Regions from separate parts of the Streptomyces sp. NPDC006529 genome, predicted to be linked through region 2. Evidence: riboswitches for the same ligand, from Rfam matches in the RefSeq annotation. Region 2 holds a riboswitch; each other region holds the start of a gene.
The links. A riboswitch is a leader RNA that binds a small molecule or an ion and turns the genes downstream of it on or off. The one in region 2 is predicted to bind thiamine pyrophosphate.
Positions count from the first base shown of each region.

Region 1 (9,419 bases), on a different contig from region 2:
CCCCGCGTCCAGGATCACCGGCACCCCGGCCCGCTCGACGATGAGCTCGAAGTTGTGCGGGTTGCGGATGCCCAGCCCGGACCCGATCGGCGACCCCAGCGGCATGATCGCCGCACAGCCGACGTCCTCCAGCTTCCGCGCGAGGACGGGGTCGTCGTTCGTGTAGGGGAGGACCGTGAAGCCCTCGTCGACGAGGGTCTCGGCGGCGTCCAGCAGCTCGACGCCGTCGGGCAGCAGGGTCCGCTCGTCGGCGACCACCTCCAGCTTGACCCAGTCGGTGCCCAGCGCCTCCCGCGCCAGCCGCGCGGTCAGCACGGCCTCGCCCGCGGTGAAGCAGCCCGCGGTGTTCGGCAGGACGGCGATGCCGAGCCGGTCAAGGACGGACAGGACGGAGCCCTGGACCGTCGGGTCCAGGCGCCGCATCGCCACGGTGGTCAGCTGGGTCCCGGAGGCGGTCAGCGCCCGTTCCAGTACGTCGAGGCTGGGCGCACCGCCCGTGCCCATGATCAGGCGGGACGAGAAGGTCCGGTCGCCCAGGGTGAAGAGGTCGTCGTGGTCCTTGTCGTGGTCGTCGGCCATGGTCAGCCTCCCTGGACCGCGGTGAGGACCTCGACGCGGTCGCCGTGGTCCACCGCCGTGGCGGCCCACTGGCCGCGCGGGACCACGGTCTCGTTGAGCGCGGCGGCGACCCCCTTGGGGGCAGCGGTCAGCGTCGCGACGACAGCGTCCAGGGTGGTGCCGGCGGGGATCTCGCGGGGCTCGCCGTTGACGGAGATGACGCGGGCGGCGGAGGCGGCGCGGGGGCCGGAGGCGGTCATGCGGGGGACTCCTCGCGTACGGCGGAGAAACGGCGCGGGCTGAAGGGGCGGGCCACCTCGGGCAGCTCGCCCGTGGTCAGGACGTCGGCGAGTACGTCGCCGGTGACCGGGGTCAGCAGGACGCCGTTGCGGTAGTGGCCGGTGGCCAGGTGCAGCCCCGGCAGTTCGGTGGGGCCGAGCAGCGGGGCGTTGTCGGGGGAGGCGGGGCGCAGGCCCGCGCGGGTCTCGGTGAGCGGCAGCTCGGTGATCCCGGGGGCCAGCTCGTGCGCGTCGCGCAGCAGCTCGTACACCCCGCCCGCGGTGACGGTGGTGTCCCAGCCCAGTTCCTCGCTGGTTGCCCCGACGACGAGTTCGCCGTTCTCGCGCGGCACCAGGTAGACGTGGCTGCCGCGGACCACGGCCCGGACCGTCCGGGACAGGAACGGCGCGCGGGCGGGCGGCACGGTGAGCCGCAGCACCTGCCCCTTGACCGGCCGTACGGGAGGCAGCGCCCGCGGCGGTACGCCGTCCAGCCTGCCGCTGAGGCTGCCCGCCGCCAGCACCACCTGGTCGGCGGCGACCGAGATGCCGTCGTCGAGCAGCGCGCCCGCAGCGCGGTCGGCGGTGACGGTGAGCCGGGCGGCCTTCGCCCGGTGGAGGACGACCCCGGCCCGTTCGCAGGCGGCCAGCAGCGCGGCCGCGAGCTGCCGGGGGTCGACCTGGTGGTCGCCGTCCACGCGCAGCCCGCCGCGCACGCCCGGGGCCAGCATCGGCTCCAGCCGGCGGCACTCGCGGCCCGTCAGCCACTGGGATTCCAGGCCGCAGCGGCGCTGGAGGGCGTGCAGTTCGCGCAGGTGGACCCGGTCGTCGGCGTCGAGGGCGACGGCCAGGGTGCCGCAGGCGCGGTAACCGATGCCGAGGCCGCCGCTCGCGTCGGCGAGTTCCGCGGCGAAGGCCGGGTAGCGCTCGGCGGAGGCGAGGTTCAGGCCCAGCAGGGTCTCCTCGCCGTAGTGCAGCTCGGTGACGGCGGCGAGCATGCCGGCCGCGACCTGCGCCGCGCCGCCGCCGGGGGCCGGGTCGGCCAGTACGGTGCGCAGTCCGCGGCGGGCCGCCCGCCAGGCGGTGACCAGGCCGATGATGCCGCCCCCGATGACGAGGACATCGCATCCCCGGCCGGATTCTCCGTGAGAGTGCATGGGCGTCCAGCCCCTCCCTTCGCCGGCATGACCCGGATCAGGTTCGTACGGTCGGAGGCCGTCCAGCCTCCCTCTCAGCCCGGTGCGCCCGGACTCCCGCGATAGGTACGGTGGCCAGACTAACCCCGCCGCCGGGACCGGGTAAGCGGCCTCCCTGTTCCTGGCGGATCATCAGATGGTTAGGGTGGCGGTGTGAACGAGCAGACCGAGCAGACGTACGAGCGGGCGGACGGCCCGGTGGGCGAGCCGACGGACGGGCCCGGGGCCCCGCCCCCCGTGGTGATCGTCGGCGCCGGAATGGCCGGGGTGCAGACCGCCGTGGCCCTGCGGGAGCGGGGTTTCACCGGACCGGTGATCCTGCTCGGCGCCGAGCCCCACCAGCCCTACGACCGGCCCCCGCTCTCCAAGGCCGTCCTCCTCGGCAAGGCCGAGGGCGCCGCCTTCGAGGTGGACTTCGCCGGCCTGGAGATCGACCTGCGGCTCGGCGTCGAGGTCACCGCGCTGCGCGCCGCCGACCACGCCCTCGACACCACCGCGGGCGAGGTGGCCTACGGCGTCCTGGTCCTGGCCACCGGCGCCGAGCCGCTCACCCTCCCCGGCACCGAGGGGGTGCCCGGCGTCCACCTGCTGCGCACCCTCGACGACGCCGAGCGGCTGCGCCCGGTGCTGGCCGCCGCACCCGAGGCCGTGGTGGTCGGCGCGGGCTGGATCGGCGCCGAGTTCGCCACCGCCGCCCGCGGGGCGGGCTGCGCCGTCACCGTGGTCGAGGCCGCCGACCGGGTCCTCGCCGGGGCCCTGCCCGCCGAGGTCGCCGCGCCCATGGCCGCCTGGTACGCCGGGGCCGGGGTCCGCCTGATCACCGGCGCCCGGGTCGCCGGGATCGAACCGGGCGCCGCCGGAGCCCCCGGCCGGGTGCTGCTCGCCGACGGCGGCGAACTGCCCGCCGCCGCCGTGGTCGTCGGCATCGGCGCCCGCCCCGCCACCGGCTGGCTGGCCGGGACCGGCGTCGAGCGCGGCAGCGACGGCTCGGTCACGGCCGACGCCCACCTGCGGACCTCGCTGCCCGACGTGTACGCCGTCGGCGACTGCGCCTCCTTCCCGTCCGCGCGCTACGGCGCGCGGCTCCTCGTCCACCACTGGGACAACGCCCTGCAGGGCCCGCGCACGGTCGCCGCCAACATCCTGGCCGCCTTGGCCGGGGAACCCCCCGCCGTCTACGACCCCGTCCCGTACTTCTGGTCCGAGCAGTTCGGCCGCTTCGTCCAGTACGCGGGCCACCACGCCGCGGCCGACACCCTGCTGTGGCGCGGCGACCCGGCGGACGACGCCTGGTCGGTGTGCTGGCTGCGCGCGGGGGTGCTGGTGGCGGTGCTCGCCGTGGGGCGCCCGCGCGATCTCGCCCAGGGCCGCAAGCTCATCGAGTCGGGGGCGCCGGTGGACCCGGCGAAGGCCGCGGACCCGGCCGTTCCGCTGAAATCGGCCGTCCTGTGACCGGGACCGGGCGGGGTTCCCGCAGGGTCCGCGGGCCCCGCGGGAACCCCGCCCGGCCCGCCCGACTACCGGCTGTCAGTCCTGGATGGCAGGCTTGTCCTCGTGACCGAGATTGACGCAAAGATCGAAAAGCTCGTCCCTGCCTGGCTCTACCTCCCCGACATCGCGGAGATGCTCGGCATCGAGGTGACCAAAGTCCGGCAGATGGTGAAGGAAGGCCAGCTCATCGCGGTGCGCCGCGGGGAGAACCGCTCCCTCCAGGTGCCGGCCGCCTTCATCGACGGCGACAAGGTGGTCAAGGGTCTCGTCGGCCTGCTGACCGTGCTGCGGGACGACCGCTTCACCGACGAAGAAATCCTGGAGTGGCTGTTCACCGCCGACCCCACCCTGCCCGGCACCCCCGTGCAGGCCCTGAGCGAGAATCGCGGCACGGAGGTAAAGCGCCGCGCTCAGGCGCTCGCCGTCTGACCTGATCCGCTCCACGTGGTGTGCGGGCCCGCCCGGGCCCGTACGCCACGGCCACCCCGGGGGTTCTCCCATGCAGCAGCTGTCCGATGCCCGGCTCTACCTGTGCACGGACGCCCGCAAGCGGCAGGGCGACCTCCCCGCGTTCCTCGACGCCGTCCTCGCGGGCGGCGTCGACATCGTCCAGCTGCGCGACAAGGGCATGGAAGCGGGCGAGGAACTCGAACACCTCCAGGTCTTCGCCGAAGCCGCCCGGCGCCACGGCAAGCTCCTCGCCGTCAACGACCGCGCCGACGTGGCCCATGCCATCGGCTCCGACGTCCTGCACCTGGGCCAAGGTGACATCCCGGTGCCCGCCGCCCGCGCCATCCTCGGCGCCGGCGTGCTGATCGGCCGCTCCTGCCACGCCGAGGCCGAGGTGGACGCCGCCGTCGCCGAAACCGGCGTCGACTACTTCTGCACCGGCCCCTGCTGGCCCACCCCGACCAAGCCCGGCCGTCACGCGCCCGGGCTCGGCCTGGTCCGGTACACCGCCTCGCTCGCCCAGGACCGCCCCTGGTTCGCCATCGGCGGGATCGACGCCGGGAACCTGGACGAGGTGCTCGACGCGGGCGCCGAGCGGGTCGTGGTCGTCCGCGCGATCACCGAGGCCACCGACCCGGGCGCGGCCGCCGCGGACCTCGCGAAGCGGGTTCGCGCGCGCCTGGGCTGAGCGCCCCGGCCGTCGGCCCGGCAAGGTCCGGTCCCGCCGGTCCCGGCGAGCCCCGGACCCGCCCCGGCCGCCCCGACCGTCCAAAAATCTGTCCAATCCATGGACGCCGCTTCGGTCGGCGCAAGGGCGCGTCTAACCTGCGCACATGGCCCTTGGTACCGCTTCCACCCGCCCGGACCGCGCGCGCACCGTCCGCGACATCCTCGCGTCCGGCAAGTCGTCGTACTCCTTCGAGTTCTACGCGCCCCGGACCGAGCAGGGGGAGCGCAGCCTCTGGAACGCCCTGCGCCGCATCGAGGCCGTCGCCCCGAGCTTCGTCTCGGTGACCTACGGAGCGGGCGGTTCGACCCGCGGGGGCACCGTCAAGGCGACCGAGCGGATCGCCGCCGACACCACCTGCACCCCGGTCGCGCACCTCACGGCCGTCGACCACTCGGTCGCCGAGCTGCGCCACGTGCTGGGCCAGTACGCCGACGCCGGGATCCGGAACATGCTCGCGCTGCGCGGCGACCCGCCCGGCGACCCGCTCGGCGAGTGGATCGAGCACCCCGAGGGCGTGCTGTACGCCGCCGACCTGGTCCGGCTGATCAAGGAGTCCGGCGACTTCTGCGTCGGCGTCGCGGCCTTCCCCGAGATGCACCCGCGGTCCCTCGACTGGGACACGGACATCCGGCACTTCGTGGACAAGTGCCGTGCGGGCGCCGACTATGCGATCACACAGATGTTCTTCGATCCGGAGAACTACCTGCGGCTGCGCGACCGGGTGGAGAAGGCGGGCTGCGAAACCCCGATCATCCCTGAAGTCATGCCTGTTGTGAACGTGCGGACCCTGGACCGGCTGCCGGAACTGAGCAACGCGGTCTTCCCCGCGGAGTTGAAAGAGCGCATGCTCGCCGTCAAGGACGATCGCGCCGCTGTACGCTCCATTGGCATCGAGTTCGCCACGGAGTTCTGCGCGCGGCTGCTGTCCGAAGGCGTTCCCGGACTGCACTTCATCACGCACAACTCCACGGCGACGCTGGAGATCTACGAGAACCTGGGCCTGCACCAGCGGGCCTGAACGGCCGTACCCGTGGGCGGCCTACCCGAGAGGGGCCATGCATGGGAATGACGGTCCTCTACATCGCGTTCGGATTCGTCGCGCTGTGGCTGCTTGCCGAGGTACTGCTCCAGTACAAGGCCAGGCTGCGCTGGAGGCTGCTCGCCTTCACCGGCTTCGTGGGCGTGGTCGTCGGGGTGATGCTGCCCTCGGTGCTGGTCATCGCGGCCGGCGCGACCGCCTTCGCGGTCGGCCAGACCCTGGTGACGCTCTCCTTCCGCAAGGGCTTCGTGGCCGGCTGGGCGCTGCGCCGGGGCGGGGCGCCCGTACGGACCGCCTCCAAGCGGCGGCGCGGGGCCGGCGGCGCACAGCGCGAGCCCGCCCTCGAGGTGAGCGACCTGGAGTACGGGCCCACCGCGTCCGGTCCGGACGACGCCGACGACACCGGAGCGGACCGCGACGCCTTCCACGGCGGGGACCGGGACGCCGCGGCCGCGCACCGGGACGAGCAGCCGGGACCGTACGGCGCCCAGCCGACCGAGGCCTTCGCCTCCCCCTTCGCAGCGGCCGGTCAGCAGGACGCGCACCCGCAGGACGCCCAGCAGTACGCGGCCTACTACGACCCGCAGTTCGCCCCGGCGCAGGACGGCCACCCGCAGCAGTCGCAGCAGCAGTACCAGGGCGACGGGTACGACTACCACACCGGCTATCCGGTGGCCGGGGACCAGCAGGTGTACGCCGCCTACTCCGACCCCTACATCGGCACGGGCGGCAGCGCCCAGCCCGCGCAGTACGCGGACTACGCGCCGTACGCCGACCCGTACGCCGCCCAGAACCAGGCGGCGCAGCAGCAGTACTCCATGGACACCCCGCCCGGCGGCGTGTGGGTGCCGCAGCAGCGCTACACCGAGCCGGACCCCCAGCAGCAGGGGCAGCACCCCGACCCGGCGGATCCGCAGCAGCCCTACCCGTACCCGTACCCGGGCACGGGGGACCACGAGCCGTACCGCTACTGACGGCCGGGCGCCCGGCGGCCGGGGCGCCGGCTCAGCGGGAGCCGCGGAAACCGGCCCCCTCCACGATCAGGCCCGCCACCAGGGCCCCCGTCATCCCGGCGTGCGCCAGTCCGCCGCCGGGGTGGGCCCAGCCGCCCGCCAGGTACAGGCCCGGCAGGGCGGTCGCGTTCGCGGGGTAGAGCATGCGCCCGCCCGCCCCCGCGAGGGCGGGCGGCGGAACCGCGCCGTCCACCGCGCCCGTGTCCTGCGCGATGTCCGCCGGGGTGCGCGCCTCCTGCCACAGCAGCCGCTCCCGCAGCCCGGGAACCGCCCGCTCGGCCGCCGCGAGCAGCTCCGCGTCCGGTGTCCCGGCGACGGTGCACGCGGCGCTCACGGTGACCGCCTCGTGGTCCGCGTCGGGCCGGGTGGCCGGGTCGTCGGGGCGCAGCACCGTGACGGGCCGGGTTCCGCGGGAGTGCACCACGGTGCGGTGGACGGCGTCCCCGGGGCGGGGGCCGCGCAGCGCGAGGAAGAGGGTGCTGCGGCTCAGGGCCTCCGTGCGCGGGGGCACCGAGTCCGCCGGCCAGGGCCGGGCGCCCGGCAGCAGCGGGACCAGGAGCCCGCGGGGATCGGCCCCGCAGACCACCGCGTCCGCCGCCACCCGGGTCCCGTCCTCCAGCAGCACCCCGGCCGCCCGGCCGTCGTGCTCCAGCACCTCCCGGACCGGGGCGCCGAAGCAGAACTCCACCTTCCGCTCCCGGCAGCGCTCGTACACGGCGGTGGCCAGCTCCCGCAGGCCCCCGCGGACGTACCAGCTGCCGAAGGTCTGCTCCATGTACGCGAGCACCGCGGCGGCGGCGGGCGCGGTGCGCGGGTCGGCCCCGTGCCCGAGGACCATGGCCTCCAGCAGCGTCGCCAGCGGCCCGCCCAGCTCCCGCCCGGCCATCTCGGCCAGCGTCGGCGGCCGGCGGCGCAGCAGCCCGCTGCCGCGCAGCGCGGGGTAGGGGTCGCGGCCCAGTACCCGCCAGTCGGGGCGCAGCGGCTCCTCCAGCAGAGGGCGTCGGGTGGCGTCCCAGGCGTCGCGCGCGCGGCCCAGGACGGCGTTCCAGCGGTCCCCGGAGCCCGCGCCGAAGGCCCGGTCGAGGACGGCGGCGACCCCGCCGCGCGAGGCGCCCGGCAGGGTGACCCCGGCGCCGTCGGCCATCAGGTGCCGGGCGGCCGGGTCCACCTGGATCAGCTCGGCGCACTCCTCCAGCGGGCGCTTGCCGGTCTTGACGAAGAGATCGCGGTAGACGGCGGGCAGGTGCAGCAGACCCGGTCCGGTGTCGAAGGAGAAACCGTCGCGCTCGAAGCGCCCCACCGCGCCGCCGTAGGTCGCCGAGCGCTCGTACACCGTCACCCGGTGGCCCGCCACCGCCAGCCGGGCGGCCGTCGCCATCGCGCCCATCCCGGCGCCGGTCACCGCAATTCGTGCCATGCGCCCGACCCTACCGAGTCACCCCGGTGGGCCCGTCGTCGAGGCCCGGACCAGGCGCTTCTCCTCGCGCCGCTGCGCGCGGCGGCGCAGGAAGCGGCGGATCCGGGTCCACAGGTAGAGCAGCATCGCGAGCCCGATCAGCAGCAACACGCCCGCGATGACAGCGGCGGCCTGCGGATTGAACATGGCGAAGGTGACGATCCCGCCGACGCCGAGGTCCTCGGCCGTGCTGAGCGCGATGTTCGTGAACGGCTCGGGCGAGGTGTTCACGGCCATCCGGGTGCCGGCCTTGACGAAGTGGCTGGCCAGCGCGGTGGATCCGCCGACCGCCCCGGCGGCGATGTCGGAGAGCGAACCGCTCTGCCCGGCCAGCAGCGCCCCGACGACGGCCCCGGAGACGGGGCGGATGACGGTGTGCACGGTGTCCCAGAGCGAGTCCACGTACGGGATCTTGTCGGCGACGGCCTCGCAGAGGAACAGGACGCCCGCGACCACCAGGACGTCGGTGCGCTGGAGTGAAGCGGGCACCTCGTCGGTGAGCCCGGTCGCGCCGAAGATGCCGAGCAGCAGGACCACGGCGTAGGCGTTGATCCCGCTGGCCCAGCCGCTGGTGAAGACCAGGGGGAGGACACTCACCCGGTCATCATGCAGCACGCGGCCCGGCCGGGCGGGCCAACCCGCGGAGCGGGGGCCGCGGGCCGGTCGCCCGGAGACGGGTGAGGGGACGGACGCCGACCGGCGTCCGTCCCCTCACCCCTGTGTCCTGCGGGGGCCCGCTGCTACTGGCCCTGCTGGCCCTGCTCGTCACGGCGGCGCTGCCAGCGCTGCTCGATCCGGTTCATCATGCTCCGGCGCTGCCGGCTCTGGCCGCGGCCCAGATCACCGGCACCGCCGGTGACGGACTGCTCGCCGGGTTTGGGCGCTTTGCGCCATCCGGTGACGGCGAGAACCGCACAGCCGAGCATGACGAGGAACCCCACCACGCTGACCCAGATCAGGTTCTGCGCGACCATTCCGGTCATGAGGAGCGCGATACCCACCAGAAAGCCTGCGACCGCCTGGTAGACCCGTCGCCGGGTGTACGTACGCAGCCCGCTTCCCTCAAGCGCTGTCGCGAACTTGGGATCTTCGGCGTACAGCGCTCGCTCCATCTGCTCGAGCATGCGCTGCTCGTGCTCCGAGAGCGGCACGGGAGTCCTCCTCATCCGTCGGTCGCGCGGGGTAGCGACCGGGGGTCCCCTCCAGGA
Region 1 covers NZ_JBEXPB010000028.1:724-10,142, forward strand. The annotation lists gene ABZY31_RS19915 (thiazole synthase) at 1-579, opposite strand, end outside; gene thiS (sulfur carrier protein ThiS) at 582-818, opposite strand; gene thiO (glycine oxidase ThiO) at 815-1,993, opposite strand; TPP riboswitch at 1,991-2,103, opposite strand; gene ABZY31_RS19930 (FAD-dependent oxidoreductase) at 2,231-3,484, shown strand; gene ABZY31_RS19935 (Rv2175c family DNA-binding protein) at 3,587-3,952, shown strand; gene thiE (thiamine phosphate synthase) at 4,023-4,661, shown strand; gene metF (methylenetetrahydrofolate reductase [NAD(P)H]) at 4,807-5,721, shown strand; gene ABZY31_RS19950 (hypothetical protein) at 5,763-6,716, shown strand; gene ABZY31_RS19955 (NAD(P)/FAD-dependent oxidoreductase) at 6,748-8,172, opposite strand; gene ABZY31_RS19960 (DUF4126 domain-containing protein) at 8,191-8,808, opposite strand; gene ABZY31_RS19965 (DUF3040 domain-containing protein) at 8,952-9,362, opposite strand.
Region 1: it holds a riboswitch for thiamine pyrophosphate, as region 2 does, so the genes downstream of both, thiO (glycine oxidase ThiO) here and ABZY31_RS11690 (thiamine ABC transporter substrate-binding protein) in region 2, are expected to answer to the same signal.

Region 2 (9,419 bases):
CCTGCCCCTGCTGTCGTGCGACACCTCCGCCGCCGTCTTCCTGGGCTGCCCCATGGAGCCGGACGCCGCCGCGAAGGTGCGCGCGGACGGGGCCCTGGTCTTCCCTCCGGTGCCGGACCTTCCGTTCAACCCCTACCGGGGGCTGCTCTACACCCCCGAAGAGCTGTTCGCCTCGCTCCCCGCCGGCTACGAGGCGACCCCGGACGCCGAGGCGTACGCCTGGTTGCAGGAGACGAAGGCCGATGGCGACGTCTTCTCCTCCATGCTGCGCTCGCTGCACGACGACGCCATCTCGGACGCGCTCGACGAGCACCTCGGGGACGCGCCGGTGGTGGGCGTCATGGGCGGCCACGCCCTGGTCCGCGGCGGCGCGGCCTACGCGGGCGCGGCCCGGCTGGGCCGGAGCCTGGCCCGGGCCGGTCTGACCGTCGCCACCGGTGGCGGCCCCGGTGCGATGGAGGCGGCCAACCTCGGCGCGTACCTCGCCCCGGCGCCGGACGAGGCGCTGCCGGAAGCGCTGGAGATGCTGGCCAAGGCGCCGTCGTTCGCCCCGTCGGTCTCCGACTGGGCGCGGGCGGCCTTCGCCGTCCGGGAACGCTGGCCCGGAGGAGGCGACTCGGTGGGCATCCCCACCTGGTTCTACGGTCACGAGCCGCCGAACGCCTTCGCGGGCCACATCGCGAAGTACTTCGCGAACGCCGTCCGCGAGGACGGGCTCCTCGCCCGGTCCACCGCCGGCGTGGTGTTCCTGCCGGGCGCGGCCGGGACGGTCCAGGAGGTCTTCGACAACGCCACCCCGAACTACTACGGCTCCCGGGGCGAGCCCGCCCCGATGATTTTGGTCGACCGCGAGCACTGGACCGAGCGGCTGCCGGTGTGGCCGCTGCTCCGCTCCCTCGCGGCGGGCCGGCCGATGGAGTCCCGGATCGCCCTGGTCGACTCCGTCGAGGAGGTTCCGGCGGTGCTCGCGTCATTCGTTCAGGGGACGAGGCAACTCGGCGGGCCTCTGCGCCGTCTGGCATGAGTAAGAGTAATAGGAACGCAAAATCTGCCAGACGTGAACGGAGCCTTCTGTGCTCATAGGCCTGCTGACCGCTGTCGCGGCGTCCATCTGCTACGGCACGGGATCCGTCCTGCAAGCCGTCGGCTCCCGCAAGGCGGCCCGGAGCTCCGATGCCGGCGCGGGGGTCACCCAACACGGCGGCCCGAACCTCGCCTCCACCGCCAAGGCCGCGATGACCTGGGAGTTCATCGTCGGCACGATCCTGGATTTCGTGGGGTTCGGGCTCGGCGCGCTGGCCGCGCGGCTGCTGCCGCTCTTCCTGTCCCAGACCGTGATCAGCGCCAACCTGGTGATCACCGCGGTGCTGAGCGTGAAGCTGCTCGGCATCCGGCTGACCCGCAAGGAGTGGACCTCCATCGGCGTCGTCTGCGGGGCGCTGGTGCTGCTGGCGACCGCCGCGGGCCACGAGGGCGGGCACCACGCCGCGGCCGCCACGCACTGGTGGCTGCTGGCGGTGACTGTGTTGATCATCGTCGGCGGGACGGTGGCCGTACGGTTCCTCGGCGGGCGGGCCGCGATCCTCGCGGGTCTGCTGTCGGGCCTGGCGTTCGGCGCGCTCGGGGTCGGCGTACGGATCCTCGACGGCGTCGAGCCCTTCGCTCTGGGGTCGCTGCTGGCCGACCCGGCCCTGTACGCGATCCTCATCGCCGGGACCGGCGGCATGTACCTGCACACCGTGGCCCTGCAGATCGGCTCGGTGAACGGCGCGACGGCGGCGCTGGTCGTCGGCGAGACGGTGCTGCCGGGGGCGATCGGTGTGCTGTGGCTCGGTGACGCGTCGCGTCCCGGGCTGGCGTGGCTGGCCGTACTCGGCTTCGTCCTGGCGGTGGCGGGTGCGGTGGCGGTGGCCTGGTTCGGCAACCACGAAGCCGCCGAGTCCCCCGCCCCGACCCCATCCCCCCTCCCGGTCCCCTGACCCCTGCCTCCCCCGGTCCCCCCGGGGCACGGCAGCCTCCGCCGAGGTGCCCTCAAACGCCGGGCGGGCTGACTTTTCCCGGGCATCCCAGCCCGGGTCGCCCCTGTGTGGCCTCCGGCGGGCCCTCAAACGCCGGGCAGGCTGAAAATGCCCTCCGGGCGTCCCGAGTCGCCCGGAGGCCTGAGCCTCACGGCTACGCGCACGCAAGCCCAGTCCCCGGCGGGCTCGCCAACGGCTCAGCGCACGCAACCCCAGCCCCGCCGGCGTTTGAGGCGCCTCCGGAGGACGGGTCGGGCAGCCTTCCGGTGGGATCCGGGCGAAGGCCCGCGGGTCGGCATCACCCCAGCACCGCACCCATGGGTGGGGCGGGCTGCGCACGCGTACGGCCGGGGCCGTTACCGGGGCGGGAGGACGACCACCTCGGACGGGGTGAAGCGGACCGCCACGCGGTCCCCCGGCTCCGGCGCCCCGGCCAGATCACACTCGGCCTCCAGCACCGGCCCCGCCCCCGCCCTCAGCAGCAGCGCCACGTGCGACCCCCGGAAGGTCCGCGCCTCCACCACGCACGGCAGGCCGCCGAGTCCCCCCGGCACCACCCCCGCGGGCCGGACCAGCACCCGGCAGGGTCCTTCCGGGGATCCCGCCGGGACCGGGATCCGGCCCCACACCGTGTCGGCGACACCCCCCGACACCGTCGCCGTCACCACGTTCTCGAAGCCCAAGAACCGCGCCACGAACTCGGACGCCGGCCGCTGCCAGACCTCCAACGGGGTCCCGGCCTGCGCGATCCGCCCGTCCCGCATGACCACCACCCGGTCGGCCAGCGCGAAGGCCTCGCCCTGGTCGTGCGTCACGGCCAGGACGGTCGTGCCCAGCCGGGAGAAAAGTCCCCGCAGCTCGACCACCAGCCGCTCCCGCAGCCCCCGGTCCAGCTGCCCCAGCGGTTCGTCGAGCATCAGCAGCCGCGGCGAGGGAGCCAGCGCGCGGGCCAGCGCCACCCGCTGCTGCTCGCCCCCGGACAGGGAGGCCACGGCCCGGCGCTGCGCGCCCGGGAGCCCGACCATCTCCAGCAGTTCGGCCACCCGGGCCTCGTACGACGGCCGCGCCGCCCCCCGCATCCGCAGCCCGAAGGCCACGTTCCCGCCGACGTCCCGGTGCGGGAAGAGCTGGTGGTCCTGGAACATCAGGCCCACCCCGCGCCGGTGCACCGGCACTCCCCGCTGGTCGGCGCCCCCGAGCAGCACCCGCCCGGCGGCGGTCGCCTGGAGCCCGGCGACGACCCGCAGCAGCGTGGACTTCCCGCTGCCGCTGGGGCCCAGCACGCACACCGTCTCGTGTTCGGCGACCGCGAGGTCCACGGCGTCCACGACCGTGCGCTCGCCGAAGCGCACCGACACTCCGCTCAGTTCCAGCAGGGTCATCAGAACTCTCCGGAGGTCTTGTCGGGTCGCAGTCGCTCCAGCACCAGCAGGGACACCGCGCACACCAGCATCAGGATCGTGCTCAGGGCCATCGCCTGCCCGTAGTTCATCCCACCCGCACGCCCCAGCAGCCGGGCCACGGCCACGGGCAGCGTCGGGTGGTCGGGCCGCGCGATGAAGACGGTCGCGCCGAACTCGCCGAGCGAGACCGCGAAGGCGAACCCGGCCGCGATCAGCAGCGCCCGCCGCACCAGCGGCAGGTCCACCTCCCGCCAGACCCGCAGCGGTGAGGCTCCGAGCACCGCCGCGGCCTCGCGCAGCCGCCCGTCCACCGCGCGCAGGACGGGCAGCATGGTCCGTACGACGAAGGGGACGCCGACCAGCGCCTGGGCCAGCGGCACCAGGATCCACGACGTCCGCAGGTCCAGCGGCGGTTCGTCCAGGGTGATCAGGAAACCGAAGCCGACCGTCACGGCGGACACGCCCAGCGGGAGCATCAGCAGCGCGTCGAAGCCGCGTACGAAACGGCCCCCGCGCCGGGTGAGCGCCGCGGCCGCGAGCCCCCCGACGACCAGCGCGATGCCGGTGGCGGCGAGGGCGTACTGCAGCGAGTTCCAGATCGCCTCCAGCGGCGGCACCAGGAAGGTCCCGCCCCCGGCGCCCTGGTCCGCCAGCGCCCGGTAGTAGGTGAGCCCGTACCCGCCGGGGGCGTCGAAGGAGCGTTCCACCAGCACCCCGAGCGGCAGCACGACCAGCAGGGCCACCGTCGCGAGGACCCCGGCGAGCAGCAGCCACTGCCCGGTTCCGTGCGGCCGCCGCGCGGTCCGCGCCGGATCGACCAGGCGGAGCGCGGTCTCCCGCTTGCGCACGGTCCAGGCGTGGACGCCGAGGATGGCGCCGACGGCCGCGAACTGCACCATCGTCAGGACGGCGGCCGTCGGCAGGTCCAGCAGCTGCGCGGTCTGCCGGTAGACCTCCACCTCCAGGGTGGAGTACGCCGGTCCGCCGAGGATCTGCACGACGCCGAAGGAGGTGAAGGTGAACAGGAACACCATGAGGGCGGCCGCGGCGACGGCGGGGCCGAGCGCGGGCAGGGTCACGCGCCGCCAGGCCGCGAAGCGCCCCGCTCCGAGCACCCGGGCGGCCTCCTCCTGGCGCGGGTCGAGCTGCGCCCACAGGCCGCCGACCGTGCGGATGACGACGGCGTAGTTGAAGAAGACGTGGGCGAGCAGGATCGCCCAGACGGTGGTGTCCAGGCGGACGCCCCACAGCTCGTCGAGCATCCCGCCGCGTCCGACCAGGGCCAGGAAGGCGGTGCCGACCACCACGGTGGGCAGCACGAACGGAACGGTGACCACCGCGCGCAGGAGGCGCTTGCCGGGGAACTCGAAGCGGGCGAAGACGTAGGCACCGGGCAGCGCGATCAGCAGCGTCAGCGCGGTCGAGGCCAGCGCCTGCCAGGTGGTGAACCACAGCACGTCGCCGATGTCGGGCCGGGCGAGCACCTCGCCGATGCGGCCGAAGTGCCACGCTCCGTCGCTCTTCAGCCCGCGGCCGACGATCGCGGCGACCGGGTAGGCGAAGAAGAGGCCGAAGAAGGCGAGGGGCACGGCCATCAGGGCAAGTCGCACCGCGACGGCCCGGCGTCCTTCGGCGCCCGGCTGCGTCCCGGGGCCCGAACCGGAAGGGAGGCCGGGGCCGGGCCCGGGGCCCGTGAGGGGCCCCTCGCCCCGGCCGGCGCCGGAGTCCGGCGCGGCGCCCCCCGGCGCCGCATCGGACTCCTTCGCGGCGTCTACTTCACGACGAGCGAAGACCATGCCTTGACCCACTGCTCGCGGTTCTTCGCGATGGCGTCGGGGGCGACCGTCTGCGGCTTGTCGATCACCACGCCGTGCTTCGTGAAGAGCTCCGGCAGCTTCGCGTCCTTGACCACCGGGTTCACGAACATCTGGAGGGGCATGTCCTCCTGGAACTTCTTGCTCACCAGGAAGTCGACCAGGGCCTTGCCGCCCTCCTCGTTCTTCGCGCCCTTGAGCAGGCCCGCGAACTCGATCTGGCGGAAGCAGGTGCCGGTGGCGACGCCCGTCGGTGCCTCGGCCGGCTGCGGCTCGCCGTACAGGACCTCGACCGGCGGGCTGGAAGCGTAGGAGACGACCAGCGGGCGGTCGCCCTTGGCCTTCTTGCCGCCCGCGGAGCCGGAGAACCGCTCGTTGTAGGCCTGCTCCCAGCCGTCGACGACCTCGACGCCGTTGGCCTTGAGCTTGGTCCAGTAGTCCTTCCAGCCGTCTTCGCCGTGCGCGCCGACGGAGGCGAGGAGGAAGCCGAGGCCGGGCGAGGAGGTCGCCGCGTTCTCGGTGACCAGCAGGTTCTTGTACTCCGGCTTGACCAGGTCGTCCAGCGTCTGCGGCGGGGCGATCTTCTTGTCGGCGAAGTACGCCTTGTCGTAGTTGACGCAGATGTCGCCGGAGTCGACCGGGGTGACCCGGTGCTCCTTGTCGAGCTGGTACTCGGCGCCGACGCCGGCGAGGCCCTTGGCCTCGTACGGGGTGAAGATGCCGTTGTCGAGTGCGCGCGAGAGCAGGGTGTTGTCGACGCCGAAGAAGACGTCGCCGCGCGGCGAGCCCTTGGTCAGGATTTCCTGGTTGAGGGCGGCGCCCGCGTCGCCGCTCTTGAGGACCTTGACGGTGTAACCGCTCTGCTGCTCGAACTCCTTCAGGACGGCCGGGGTCACGTTGAAGGAGTCGTGGCTGACGAGGGTGATCGTCTTGGGCTTGGCCGCGTCGCCCGCGCCCGCCGAGGTGTCCTTGGCGTCGCCGCACGCGGCGAGCGCGGCGATGCCGAGCGCGACGGCGAGCGCGCTGCCCGCGATCTTCTGGGTGGTGCTCATGAAATGCTTCCTCCTGGGATGACCAGGAGAAGACGCGGCCCCGCCCGGCGCCCCGCGCACGTGGACGCGGGAGCGGTCGCCGGGCAGGGCGCAACAGCTTGAGTGGTGACCGAACTTCCTACCCGGAATGACCCGGGCGAGGTTCAGAGGGTCTGCGGTGACGGTTACCGCACTCTCAGCGCTGTGGCGCTCCCCTGTCGGAATATGCAGTTGGTTTCGGCCACAGGGTACCCCGCGGCCGAACCACCGGGTCAGCCCGGCACCGGGCGGCCGACCACTCCGGCCGCTCCGGGCACTCCCGGTGTTCCCCGTGCTCCTAGCGCTCGGACGCGGCGAGCTGACCGCAGGCGCCGTCGATCTCCTGGCCGCGGGTGTCCCGTACGGTCACCGGCACGCCGTGCCGCGCGATCGCCTCGACGAAGGCCTTCTCGTCCTCGGGGCGCGAGGCGGTCCACTTCGAGCCCGGGGTGGGATTCAGCGGGATCAGGTTCACGTGGACGCGCTTGCCCTTGAGCAGCCGCCCGAGACGGTCACCGCGCCAGGCCTGGTCGTTGATGTCGCGGATCAGCGCGTACTCGATGGAGATCCGGCGGCCGGACTTGTCGGCGTACTCCCAGGCCGCGTCCAGCACCTCGCGGACGTTCCAGCGGGTGTTCACCGGCACCAGGGTGTCGCGCAGCTCGTCGTCGGGGGCGTGGAGCGAGACGGCGAGGCGGCACTTGAAGCCCTCGTCGGCGAACCGGAGCATGGCCGGGACCAGGCCGACCGTGGAGACGGTGATGCCGCGCTGCGACAGGCCGAGGCCGTCGGGCTCCGGGTCGGTGAGCCGGCGGATCGCGCCGACCACACGGTTGTAGTTGGCCAGCGGCTCGCCCATGCCCATGAAGACGATGTTCGACAGGCGCGCCGGACCGCCGGGCACCTCGCCGTCGCGCAGGGCGCGCATGCCGTCGACGATCTGGTGCACGATCTCCGCGGTGGAGAGGTTGCGGTCCAGGCCCGCCTGGCCGGTGGCGCAGAACGGGCAGTTCATGCCGCAGCCGGCCTGCGAGGAGATGCACATGGTGACCCGCTCGGGGTAGCGCATCAGCACCGACTCGACGAGCGTGCCGTCGTGCAGCTTCCACAGGGTCTTGCGGGTCGTGTCGTCGTCGCACGAGATGTGGCGGATGACCGACATCAGGTCCGGGAGCAGCGTCTCGCGGAGCTTCTCGCGCGAGGCCGCGGGGATGTCCGTCCACTGCGCCGGGTCGTGGTTGTACCGGGCGAAGTAGTGCTGCGACAGCTGCTTGGCCCGGAAGGGCTTCTCACCGATCGCGGCCACCGCCTCGCGCCGCTCCTCAGGGGTGAGGTCGGCCAGGTGCCGCGGGGGCTTCTTGGCTCCGCGCGGGGCGACGAAAGTGAGCTCTCCCGGAACAGGGCGGGCCATGGCAGGTACTCCTCGGTAAAGACGAAAGGCGCACCGCAAGAAGCAGCGCGCCTTTCAAGGGTAACCGCCCGGGCGGTTCCGCCCCTCTCGGACGGATTCCCCCGGTCTCCCCGAGGGCTCAGCCGGTACCAACGAACGCCGCCAGCAGCAGCCACACCACGGGCGCGGTCGGCAGCAGCGAGTCCAGCCGGTCCATGATCCCGCCGTGCCCCGGCAGCAGCGTGCCCATGTCCTTGATGCCCAGGTCCCGCTTGATCATCGACTCGCCGAGGTCTCCCAGCGTGGCGCTGACCGCGACGGCCAGGCCCAGCAGCAGGCCCTGCCACCAGGCACCGCCGTCGATCAGGAACTCCATGCACAGCGCGCCGGCCGCCATCGCGAAGGCCACCGCACCGAAGAGCCCCTCGCGGGTCTTTCCGGGGCTGATGCGCGGGGCCAGCTTGTGCTTGCCGAAGCGCCAGCCCACCGCGTACGCCCCGGTGTCGCTGACGACCGTCAGGAGCAGGAAGGTGACCACCCGCTGCGGGCCGTCGTCGGCGGTGAGGAGCATCGCGACGAAGGTGGCCAGGAAGGGCACGTAGAACGCGGCGAACACGCCCGCCGTGACGTCCTTGAGGTAGTCCTCCGGCGGTTCGGTCATCCGCCACACGAGCACGGCGAGCGCCGTCAGGGCCATCGCGATCCAGGCGCCCTCGGCACCCCGCACGTACCCGGCGATGACCATGGCCGCGCCGCCGACCGCGAGCGGTACCAGCGGGGCCCGGATGCCCTTCTTCTCCTGGAGGCGGGAGGTCAGCTCCCACAGCCCCACGACGACCGCGACGACGACGACGCCGACGAAGACGGCCTTGACGATGAACAGCGAGGCGAAGATCACCGCGCCGAGGCCGATGCCGACCCCTATGGCGGCACGCAGGTCACGGCCGGCCCGCTTCTTCTGCGGGGGCTGCGAGGCGCCCTGCGGGGCCTGCGAAGGTGGGGTGGACATGGGCTCCTGCGGCGGCGTCTCGGCGCGGAACAGGGGGCCGCCGGCGTCGGCGGCCCCCGGATCGCGTGCTTCCCGGTCGTCGAAGTCACGGCCGGCGGCATCGGGCACGATGGGCATGGGCCGAGTGTGCGGGCCCACCCGCGCATCGTATGCGGGACCCGCCGGAACCGGCTCCGCCCGCCAGGGAGAGTCGTTCATCAGACTTCGAGCAGCTCGGCTTCCTTGTGCTTCAGCAGCTCGTCGACCTGCGTGACGTACTTCGCGGTGGCGTCGTCGAGCTCCTTCTCCGCGCGGCGCACCTCGTCCTCGCCGGCCTCCTTGTCCTTCACCATCTTGTCGAGGGTGTCCTTCGCCTTGCGGCGGATGGAGCGGATGGAGATCTTGGAGTCCTCGGCCTTGGTCTTGGCGACCTTGATGTACTCCTTGCGGCGCTCGCCCGTCAGCTCGGGGAAGGTGACCCGGATGATGCGGCCGTCGTTGCTCGGGTTGACGCCGAGGTCGGAGTCGCGGATGGCCTGCTCGATGTTGCGCAGGGCGGAGGCGTCGAACGGCGTGACGATCGCCATGCGCGGCTCGGGCACCGCGAAGGACGCGAGCTGGTTGATCGGCGTGAGGGCGCCGTAGTAGTCGGCCACGATCTTGTTGAACATCGCCGGGTGCGCGCGGCCGGTGCGGATCGCCGCGAAGTCTTCCTTGGCGACGACGACGGCCTTCT
Region 2 covers NZ_JBEXPB010000011.1:82,967-92,385, forward strand. The annotation lists gene ABZY31_RS11670 (Rossmann fold nucleotide-binding protein) at 1-1,024, shown strand, start outside; gene ABZY31_RS11675 (hypothetical protein) at 1,074-1,979, shown strand; gene ABZY31_RS11680 (ABC transporter ATP-binding protein) at 2,375-3,400, opposite strand; gene ABZY31_RS11685 (iron ABC transporter permease) at 3,400-5,016, opposite strand; gene ABZY31_RS11690 (thiamine ABC transporter substrate-binding protein) at 5,193-6,287, opposite strand; TPP riboswitch at 6,385-6,493, opposite strand; gene rlmN (23S rRNA (adenine(2503)-C(2))-methyltransferase RlmN) at 6,604-7,716, opposite strand; gene ABZY31_RS11700 (phosphatidate cytidylyltransferase) at 7,835-8,902, opposite strand; gene frr (ribosome recycling factor) at 8,902-9,419, opposite strand, start outside.

Region 3 (9,419 bases), on a different contig from region 2:
CCTGCGCGAACGGAACATGTCCGTCGGGCTGTACGCGCTGGACGCCGGGCAGAGCGATCCCCAGCAGCCGCACGCCCAGGACGAGGTCTACTTCGTCGTCAGCGGGCGGGCGTCGATCACCGTCGGGGAGGAGACGACGACGGTCGCGCGCGGCGGCGTGGTCTACGTCCCGGCCGGGGTCCCGCACCGCTTCCACCACATCACCGAGGACCTGAAGGTGCTGGTGGTCTTCTCGCCGCCGGAGGGCTGAGCCGGCTCCGGGGCCGGGTGACCCCCGAGTACCCGGTGTTCCACGGGCCCGGAGCCCCTAGGGGGCGGGTCAGGGGACTCCAAGGGCTCAGCGGCCCCCGTTGCGTTCCCCCGGCTCCTAGCATCGGAGGCAGGAAGCAACGGACCAGGAAGAGGTTGGGACATGGACGGCATCCGGGAGACATTCGCAGGTATGCCCTGGTGGGTTAAGTGGGTCGCCGTTCCGCTGCTGGCGCTGTTCGTCTTCGGCGGTGTGGTCACCAGCATCCTGGGAACGCTGATCCACCTGCTCTTCAACGTGCTGCTCTTCGTCGGCCTGGTCGCGGGTCTGGTCTTCGTCGTCAAGAAGGTCACCGGCGGTTCCAAGTCCTCGTCGAGCGAGTGGTAGCAACCCGCCACGCGGCGGATTAACCCAGGTGAGGGACGGGAACCGGAACACCGCGCACACGCCGGGGCGTGGCGGATACAGTGAAAAATCCGTGCCGTTCCCTGGGCGCTGAAGCCGGTAATCCGCCCTGACCCGCGGTGATTTCACGTACAGCCGAGTGCGACCCCCAGGAAGCGCGGACACGCGGGGGCGGCCCCCGCGGGCGGGCCGCCCCCAAGGCCCGCCGCCACGCCTGGGGGTGAGCTTTGCCATCGGTTCACAATGCCGGTGTGCCGACACTGATCGGCTCGGTACAGCGTGCTCTGCGGCTGCTCGAAGCGGTGGGTTCCCACAGCGAGGGAGCTCCGGCGAAGCAACTGGCGCGCGAGGCCGGTCTCCCGCTCGCCACCGCCTACCACCTACTGCGGACCCTGACGCACGAGGGCTATCTGCGCCGGGAGGGCGGAGTGTTCGTCCTGGGGGAAGCCGTGGGGCGACTGGCTGGTGGCGGGCTTGAGCAGAAACGTCGCACCATGATCCTGGACTCGCTCGCGCATTTCCGCGAGACGGTCGGAGCCCCCGTCTACTTCGCGGTCTACCGCGACGGTGAGATCGAGGTCGTGGGTGTTTCGGACACCCCGGCCGGCCCCGCCTGCGAGGAGTGGGCCGCCTTCCGCGAGACAGGCCACGCGCACGCCATCGGCCAGTGCCTGCTGGCACAGCTCGACGAGAAGGCGCGCAAGGACCACTACGACCGCCATCCGGTCCAGCCCGTCACCCCGTACACGGTTTCGGACATGCACGCTCTCGAGCAGCGGATCGACTCGCTCGGCCGGATGCAGTCGGTTACGGAGCGTCAGGAGTATTCCCTCGGCACGGTGTGTGCGGCGATCCCGATCACAGCCGGAGACATCGCCGCGACCTTGGCGATTTCTCTTCCGTTGCACCTCGAAGGCCGGTTGCCCTATGCGCTCGCTCGGCTACGGAGTGAAGTAGGCGCGCTGTTGAGTAGCCTCTCGTTCTCTATCAGTATCTGAAAACTCACTCCTTGTGATCTGCAAGCGCTTACACCACTCTTGTCAAGAGGGCCTTGAGGGACCATTCCTGGCCACTTCCACGACAGCGGGGTAGGCAATGCGCGAATCGGTACAGGCAGAGGTCATGATGAGCTTCCTCGTTTCGGAGGAGCTCGCTTTCCGGATCCCGGTGGAGCTGCGGTACGAGGCGCGTGACCCCTACGCGGTGCGCCTGACGTTCCACCTCCCCGGCGACGCGCCCGTGACCTGGGCATTCGGCCGCGAACTGCTGCTGGACGGCATCAACAAGGCATGTGGTGACGGCGATGTGCACATCGCTCCGACCGAACCGGAGGAGCTGTCGGACGTGCACATCCGGCTCCAGGTCGGCGCCGACCGGGCCCTGTTCCGGGCGAGCGCGGCGCCGCTGGTGGCGTTCCTCGACCGCACGGACCGCATCGTGCCGCTCGGTCAGGAGCGCAACCTCGGTGATTTCGAGGAAAACCTGGAGGAGGCGCTGGAGAAGATCCTCGCCGAGGCCCGGCAGAACGAGCAGAACGCGGGCTGAATGCCATCACACAGTGTCACCGCTTACGTCGACGACCGCGCCCTCCGCGGCTCGGCCCCGAGGCCGCCGTGGCGGCCGGGGATCCCGACCGGTCGGCGGACACGACCAGTGCGGCCAGTGCCGTGGTCACCGGGACCGAGGCGACCAGACCGATCGAGCCCACGAGCGTCCGTACGATCTCCTCGGCCACCAGCTCGCTGTTGGCCACCGTTCCCACACTGCTGTTCGCGATGGAGAACAGCAGCAGCAGCGGCAACGCCGCGCCCGCGTAGGCGAGGACCAGAGTGTTGACCACGGACGCGATGTGGTCGCGCCCGATCCGGATCGCCGCCCGGTACAGCGCGCGGGGTCCCATCGTCGGGTCGGCCTGGTGGAGTTCCCAGACCGCGGACGTCTGAGTGACCGTCACGTCGTCGAGGACGCCCAGCGATCCGATGATCACCCCTGCGAGCAGCAGGCCGCTCATGTCGATGTGCGGATAGAGACCGTGGATCAGGCCGGTGTTGTCGTCGGTGTTGCCGCTGAGGAACGCCCAGCCGATGAACACCGAGCCCAGCAGCCCGATCAGCAGCAGTGAGACCAGGGTTCCGAGGACGGCGACCGAGGTCCTGGCGGTCAGGCCGTGGCACATGTAGAGCGCGATCAGCATGATGGCGCTGGCTCCGACGACGCCCACGACCAGCGGGTTCGAGCCCTGGAGGATGGCGGGCAGGATGAAGAGCGTCAGCACGGAGAAGCTGACGGCCAGCGCGATCAGCGCGAACAGCCCGCGCATCCGGCCGACCACCACGACCGCGAGGGCGAAGATGCCGGCCAGCAGCGCCAGCGGGAGTTTCCGGTTCACGTCGATGACGGAGTACTGCAGTTCGCGGGGGGCGGCCGGCGCGTAGGCGACCACGACTTCCTGGCCGTCCTCCAACTGCCGCGGCGCGCCCGGCTGGACGATCTCCACGAAGGTGCGTCCCTGATCGGGGCCGGTGGAGACCTTCACCGTCGCCTTCTTGCAGTCGCCTGCCCGAGCGGCCTCGGCCGCACCGCTCCGGGGGGCGTCGGAAGGGGGCGGGACCTGGGCGGCGTTGACGGACTTGCAGTCGACCCGCTCGATCGACACCACCGCGCCCTGCTGGGTCTGGCGGTCGAAGCCCACGCCGGTGCGCTCGTGGGCGGGGGCGCCGCCCGGCCACAGGACGACCATGCCGACCAGGACGGCGGCGGCGAAGGGGATCAGCACCGCCGCGATGACCTTGCGCAGGTGCTTCGAAACGGGAGCCGCCGGTCCGTGACCGTGGGAGTGGGAGTGCCCGTGGGACGGTCCGGGGGAGGCCTCGTGCGGCGACCCGTGGCGGGCGTGGGCGTGACCCGTGTGTTCCGTGGGTTCCGTGGGCTCGATGGGGGGCTGCGGCGAGGACGTCACCGACTGATCATCGCAAGAGATGAGGGGGCCCACTGTTCAGCACGCCAGGGATGACGCTAGCGTGGGGGCACCTTTGCACAACGCGGGAGCTCGGAGCACCGGGCTGAGAGGGCGCTGATCACCGTACGTGGACACGTACGGGAAGAGGCTGCGTCGACCGCCGAACCTGTTACCGGGTAATGCCGGCGTAGGGAGATCAGGTCTCATGACCATTCAGGACGCACACACGCCTGCCGTCAGCCAGGACAGCGACGGTCGGGAAGAGCGCCAGCCCGGCTGGCACAAGGGGTACGTCGCGGGTTCCCGCCCCGACCTCCGCGTGCCGGTCCGCCAGGTCCACCTCACCAACGGCAAGGACGTGACGCTCTACGACACGTCCGGCCCGTACACCGACCCGCAGATCGAGACCGACGTCCGCCGGGGTCTGGCACCGCTGCGCGAGAATTGGATCATCGGCCGCGGTGACACCGAGGAGTACGCGGGCCGTCCCGTGCGCCCCGAGGACGACGGCATCAAGCACACTTCGCCCCGCGGCGGCCTCAAGAACCTCGACGCCGTCTTCCCCGGCCGCCCCCGCCAGCCCCGCCGGGGCCGCGGCGGCCAGGCAGTGACCCAGCTCGCGTACGCCCGCCGCGGTGAGATCACCCCGGAGATGGAGTACGTGGCGATCCGCGAGAACGTCGCCCCCGAGGTCGTCCGCGAGGAGATCGCGGCAGGCCGCGCGGTCCTGCCCGCGAACGTGAACCACCCCGAGATCGAGCCGATGATCATCGGCAAGCGCTTCCTGGTGAAGGTCAACGCCAACATCGGGAACTCCGCCGTCACTTCCTCGATAGAGGAGGAGGTGGACAAGATGACCTGGGCCACCAAGTGGGGCGCCGACACGGTCATGGACCTCTCCACCGGCCGCAACATCCACACCACCCGCGAGTGGGTGCTGCGCAACTCCCCCGTCCCGATCGGCACCGTTCCGCTCTACCAGGCGCTGGAGAAGGTCGACGGCCGGGCCGAGGAGCTGACCTGGGAGATCTACAAGGACACGGTCATCGAGCAGGCCGAGCAGGGCGTCGACTACATGACAGTCCACGCGGGCGTGCTGCTGCCGTACGTGCCGCTGACCGCGCGCCGCAAGACGGGGATCGTCTCCCGCGGCGGCTCGATCATGGCCGCCTGGTGCCTCGCGCACCACAAGGAGAACTTCCTCTACACGAACTTCGAGGAACTCTGCGACATCCTGGCCGCGTACGACGTCACCTACTCGTTGGGTGACGGCCTGCGCCCCGGTTCCATCGCCGACGCCAACGACGCGGCGCAGTTCGCGGAGCTGAAGACGCTGGGCGAGCTGAACACCATCGCCAAGCGACACCACGTGCAGACCATGATCGAGGGCCCGGGTCACGTCCCGATGCACAAGATCAAGGAGAACATCGACCTCCAGCAGGAGATCTGCGAGGAGGCCCCCTTCTACACCCTGGGCCCGCTGACCACGGACGTCGCTCCCGCGTACGACCACATCACCTCGGGCATCGGCGCGGCGATGATCGCCTGGTGGGGCACCGCGATGCTCTGTTACGTGACGCCCAAGGAGCACCTGGGTCTGCCCAACCGTGACGACGTCAAGACCGGTGTCATCACGTACAAGATCGCCGCGCACGCCGCCGACCTGGCCAAGGGGCACCCCGGCGCTCAGGAATGGGACGACGCGCTGTCCGACGCGCGCTTCGAGTTCCGCTGGGAGGACCAGTTCAACCTGGCCCTCGACCCCGACACGGCGCGCGAGTTCCACGACGAGACCCTTCCGGCCGAGCCCGCGAAGACCGCGCACTTCTGCTCCATGTGCGGCCCGAAGTTCTGCTCGATGAAGATCTCGCAGGACATCCGTCGCGAACACGGCGGGGACCTGAAGGCGGACGAGATCCAGGCGGGCATGGCGGAGAAGTCCGCCGAGTTCGCCGCGGCGGGCAACCGCGTCTACCTGCCGCTGGCCGACTGACACGGGTGACCCGGCGTCGTCTCCGAGGTCGGTCCGCCTCGGGAACGGCGCCGGGCGCCGGGTGCCTGTCCTCCGTGTTCCACGCGCCGTCGTGTTTCACGTGAAACATCCACCCCTGCGGCGTCAGCTCGGCTCGTGCTCCGGTCCGCCGAAGTCGGGGCTCGTGAAGTCCGGTGGCGTATAGCCGGGATGGGTGCTCTCGGAATTCCCCGGGCTGCTGAAATCGGGAGCACTGTAGCCCAGTTGCGGGATGCGCCGGGGCCGGCGCCGCGGTATCGGGGAGCCGGCCCCGGCACTGGGATCCGCCAGCGCGTCCTGGAGGAACGGCATGATGCCCCGCTCCAGCAGTGCGTGCCGCCACGCCTCCCGGGCGCGCGAAACCTCGTCGGGGACGGTCTCCGCCACGTCCACCGTCACCTCGGTCGCGCTGTTGCGGACCGCGGTGACCAGCAGACCGATCGCGGCGATCAGGATCGCCGCCGCCGTGAGGGCGCCGAAGAGCCAACCCGCCGTCAGCATGGTTTCCGCAAAGGCCGGTTCGGGCTCGATCATCTTCAGGGTGTAGCCCACCAGCAGGAAAATGAGCATGGCGGTGCCGGCCAGCACCGGTGCCAGGACCGCGACCACGGCGCCCACCCCCGCGCCGCCACCGCTCGTGTCGTCGTCCGGCGCGTGTGCATGCGTGGCCGCCGTCTCGTCGCGCAGCTCACCGCGGATCTTCACGTAGTGGTCGTACTCGGCCGCGGCGGCGGCCGTCAGCAGCGCACTGGCATCGAGGGCCATGGTGCGCAACTGTTCGGCGTTCAGTCGTTCGCCGAGCGTCGCGAGTTCGGGCCGTTCGTGCGCGGTGCGCAGCGCCTCGTCGAGGAGCCGATCGAACTCCGGTCGGTCTTCGGTCAGCAGGTGCGGAGCGCTGGTCATGTGCATCCCCCGATGCTCCGTGGAGACCGGTGGGCCCGTGTGGACCGGGCACCGGCACAAACGGAGGAGAGCCTGCTACGGATAGTGCGATGGTAGAACGCCCCCGCCACGCGGTGACAGGGGCTTTCCGAAATACCCTGCTCCAGGAACCCTCAGTCGGTCAACGGGAGTTGTACGACCAGCAGTTTCCCTGCCATCGTGACCCCGCCGTCCATGGCGATGGCGAGGCCCTCCGCGTAGACGTGGGGGCCGTCGATGGTCTCCGGACCGTGGGTGCGCTCGCCGTCCTCGGTCCCCACTTCGCCCAGCAGGTACGGGATCGGACTGTGCCCGTGCACCACGCGCCCGCCGCCGTAGGTGCCGAGGAGCTCGCGCACGGCCTGGGGGCCGGTCTCCTGGTCGCGGAAGGCGAAGCGCTTGGTGAACTTGCGGAACAGGTCCCACGTCTCGTCCGCGTCGTGCTGGTTGAGCAGTTCGTGGACCTTGTCGTTGACGTCCTCGATGGAGTCGCCGTAGTCGAGGTAGGCGGTGGTGTCGGAGTGCAGCAGCAGGTGACCGTCCTCCAGGGCGGCCGCGTCCAGCCGCGACATCCACTGCAGGTGTACGTCTTGCAGGCGCTCCATGTCGGTGCGCTGGCCGCCGTTGAGCAGCCAGGCGGCCTGGAAGCTGGCGGTGCCCGCGCCGGACACGACCGGGGTGTCGCCGAACCGCTTGGCTCCGATGAGCAGGAGTTCGTGGTTGCCCATGAGGGCCTTGCAGTACCCGCCCGCGGCCGCGGCCTCGGCGGAGAGCCGCATGACGAGGTCGATCACGCCGATGCCGTCGGGACCGCGGTCCGTGAAGTCGCCGAGGAACCACAGGCGCGCGTTCCCGGCGGACCACCGGCCGTCGGCGTCGATCAGGTGCTGAGCGTGCAGTTCGGCGATCAGCTCGTCGAGGTAGCCGTGGACGTCGCCGACGACGTAGAGCGGCCCGGGCCCGTCGGCGGGGGCGTCCTGGGGGACGTACTGGACCTGGACGGTGTCGCCCGGTCCGCCGCGGCTGATGATCGGGAGGTCGCGCTGCGTGGGCGTGTAGTCCTCGGACTCCGCGGCCGGCTCGGAGGGACCGTGCTGTTCCGCGTGTACGGGCGCCGCCGTGCCGCCGGGCGGGCCCGCGTCCGGCGCGGGAGGCGGACCGGGAGCGTGCACCGGGGTGGGGGCGTAGGCGGGCCGCGGCGGCGGCACCGACGCGCCTTCGTCGTAGTACGCCGGGTACTCGCCGTAGACGGGCACCTCGCGGGGTACCGCGGGCGTGGGTGCGTCCGTGCCGTACGCGACGGGAGGGGCGGCCGGAACCCGGAAGTCCCGCAGCGTCTCCGTCCGCATCGCGGGTCCCTGACCGGCCCCCTGAGTCATCGACCCCTCCACCACCGTCGCGCTGCCGTACATCTGCGGACCCTCCTGACCTCCAGGATCGGAGGGTCCGTGATGTCGTGCGCCCATCATAGGAATGCGGCTCGCGCTCTGTGACGCACCAGGGGTGGTGAATCCTGGCCGGAGCCGACCCTTCCTACCGTTTTCAACCGATATGCGTGTTGCGGGATGGTGCGGAAATACCCGGAGGTCAGTCTCCGGACGGGGATCGGGGCGGACTGACGGTGGTGCGCGGCTGCCTGCGCTGTGACGAAGTTCTGACGATCAGTTCGGTCGGGACCACCTGTTCGACGGGTCGTCCGGTGTCGACGCCCTCGATCGCGTCGATGAGCAACTGCACGACGGCGGTGCCGATGCGACGCGGTTTGAGGGAGAGGGTGGTGATGGGGGGTTCGGTGGAGGCGTACACGGTGGACTCGCTGCAGCACACGAGCAGGAGGTCCTCGGGCACCCGCAGACCGTAGCGCCGCGCGGCGGCCAGCAGGTCGGTGCCGTTGGGGTCGAAGAGTCCGTAGACGGCGTCGGGGCGGTCGGGCCGGGCGAGCAGCCGGTCGGCCGCCACGGCTCCGGCGCACGGATCGTGGGCGGGGTAGGACTCGTAGACGGGGTCCTGGCCGACGCGCTCGCACCAGCTGAGGTAGGCGGTGGTGGAGAGCCGGGTGTAGGTGTCCGTGGTGGTGCCGGTGAGGAGTCCGATGCGCCGGGCTCCCGCGGCGGCGAGGTGGTCGAGCAGGTTGAGGACGGCGGCCTCGTGGTCGTTGTCGACCCAGGCCGTGACGGGGAGGGTGCCGGCGGGGCGGCCGTCGGAGACCACCGGCAGGCCCTGGCGGACCAGCTCGGTGACGACGGGGTCGTGGTCGGAGGGGTCGATGACGACGGTCCCGTCGAGCGCGACGTTCGACCACACGTCGTGCCGGGAGGTGGCGGGGAGGATGACCAGGGCGTAGCCGCGCGCGAGCGCGGCGGAGGTGGCGGCTCTGGCCATCTCGGCGAAATAGGCGAACTCGGTGAAGGTGAAAGGTTCATCCCCGTACGTCGTCACGGTCAGGCCGATGAGGCCGGACTTGCCGGTACGGAGGGTTCGGGCGGCGGCGGACGGGCGGTAGCCCAGCCGGTCGGCCACCTCGCGGACGTGGCGGCGGGTGGCGTCCGGGAGCCGCCCCTTGCCATTGAGCGCGTCGGAGACGGTCGTGATCGAGACGCCGGCCGCGGCGGCCACGTCCCTGATTCCCGCGCGGCCCGGACGGCCCGCGGTCCGCCGGGGGGTCTCGGTCCGGCTCACCTGATGCTTCCCTGCTGCTGTCATGGCGAGCCGATAGTAGGGCTCGGGGGCCTGGTTGGTCCGTATGCATATGCAGGCGTTGACAGGCACGTTTCTGCACGGTGCGCCACCCCAAATGACCTTGGAATACAAGGCATTTGGTAGCCGTAAGTGATCGTGGCGCTTGTCGTCGGGTCCGAGCATGCCAAAGTGGT
Region 3 covers NZ_JBEXPB010000001.1:210,617-220,035, forward strand. The annotation lists gene ABZY31_RS00985 (cupin domain-containing protein) at 1-250, shown strand, start outside; gene ABZY31_RS00990 (DUF5326 family protein) at 413-637, shown strand; gene ABZY31_RS00995 (helix-turn-helix domain-containing protein) at 916-1,653, shown strand; gene ABZY31_RS01000 (SsgA family sporulation/cell division regulator) at 1,751-2,200, shown strand; gene ABZY31_RS01005 (YibE/F family protein) at 2,217-3,614, opposite strand; TPP riboswitch at 3,687-3,825, shown strand; gene thiC (phosphomethylpyrimidine synthase ThiC) at 3,820-5,607, shown strand; gene ABZY31_RS01015 (hypothetical protein) at 5,731-6,534, opposite strand; gene ABZY31_RS01020 (metallophosphoesterase) at 6,681-7,940, opposite strand; gene ABZY31_RS01025 (LacI family DNA-binding transcriptional regulator) at 8,134-9,249, opposite strand.
Region 3: it holds a riboswitch for thiamine pyrophosphate, as region 2 does, so the genes downstream of both, thiC (phosphomethylpyrimidine synthase ThiC) here and ABZY31_RS11690 (thiamine ABC transporter substrate-binding protein) in region 2, are expected to answer to the same signal.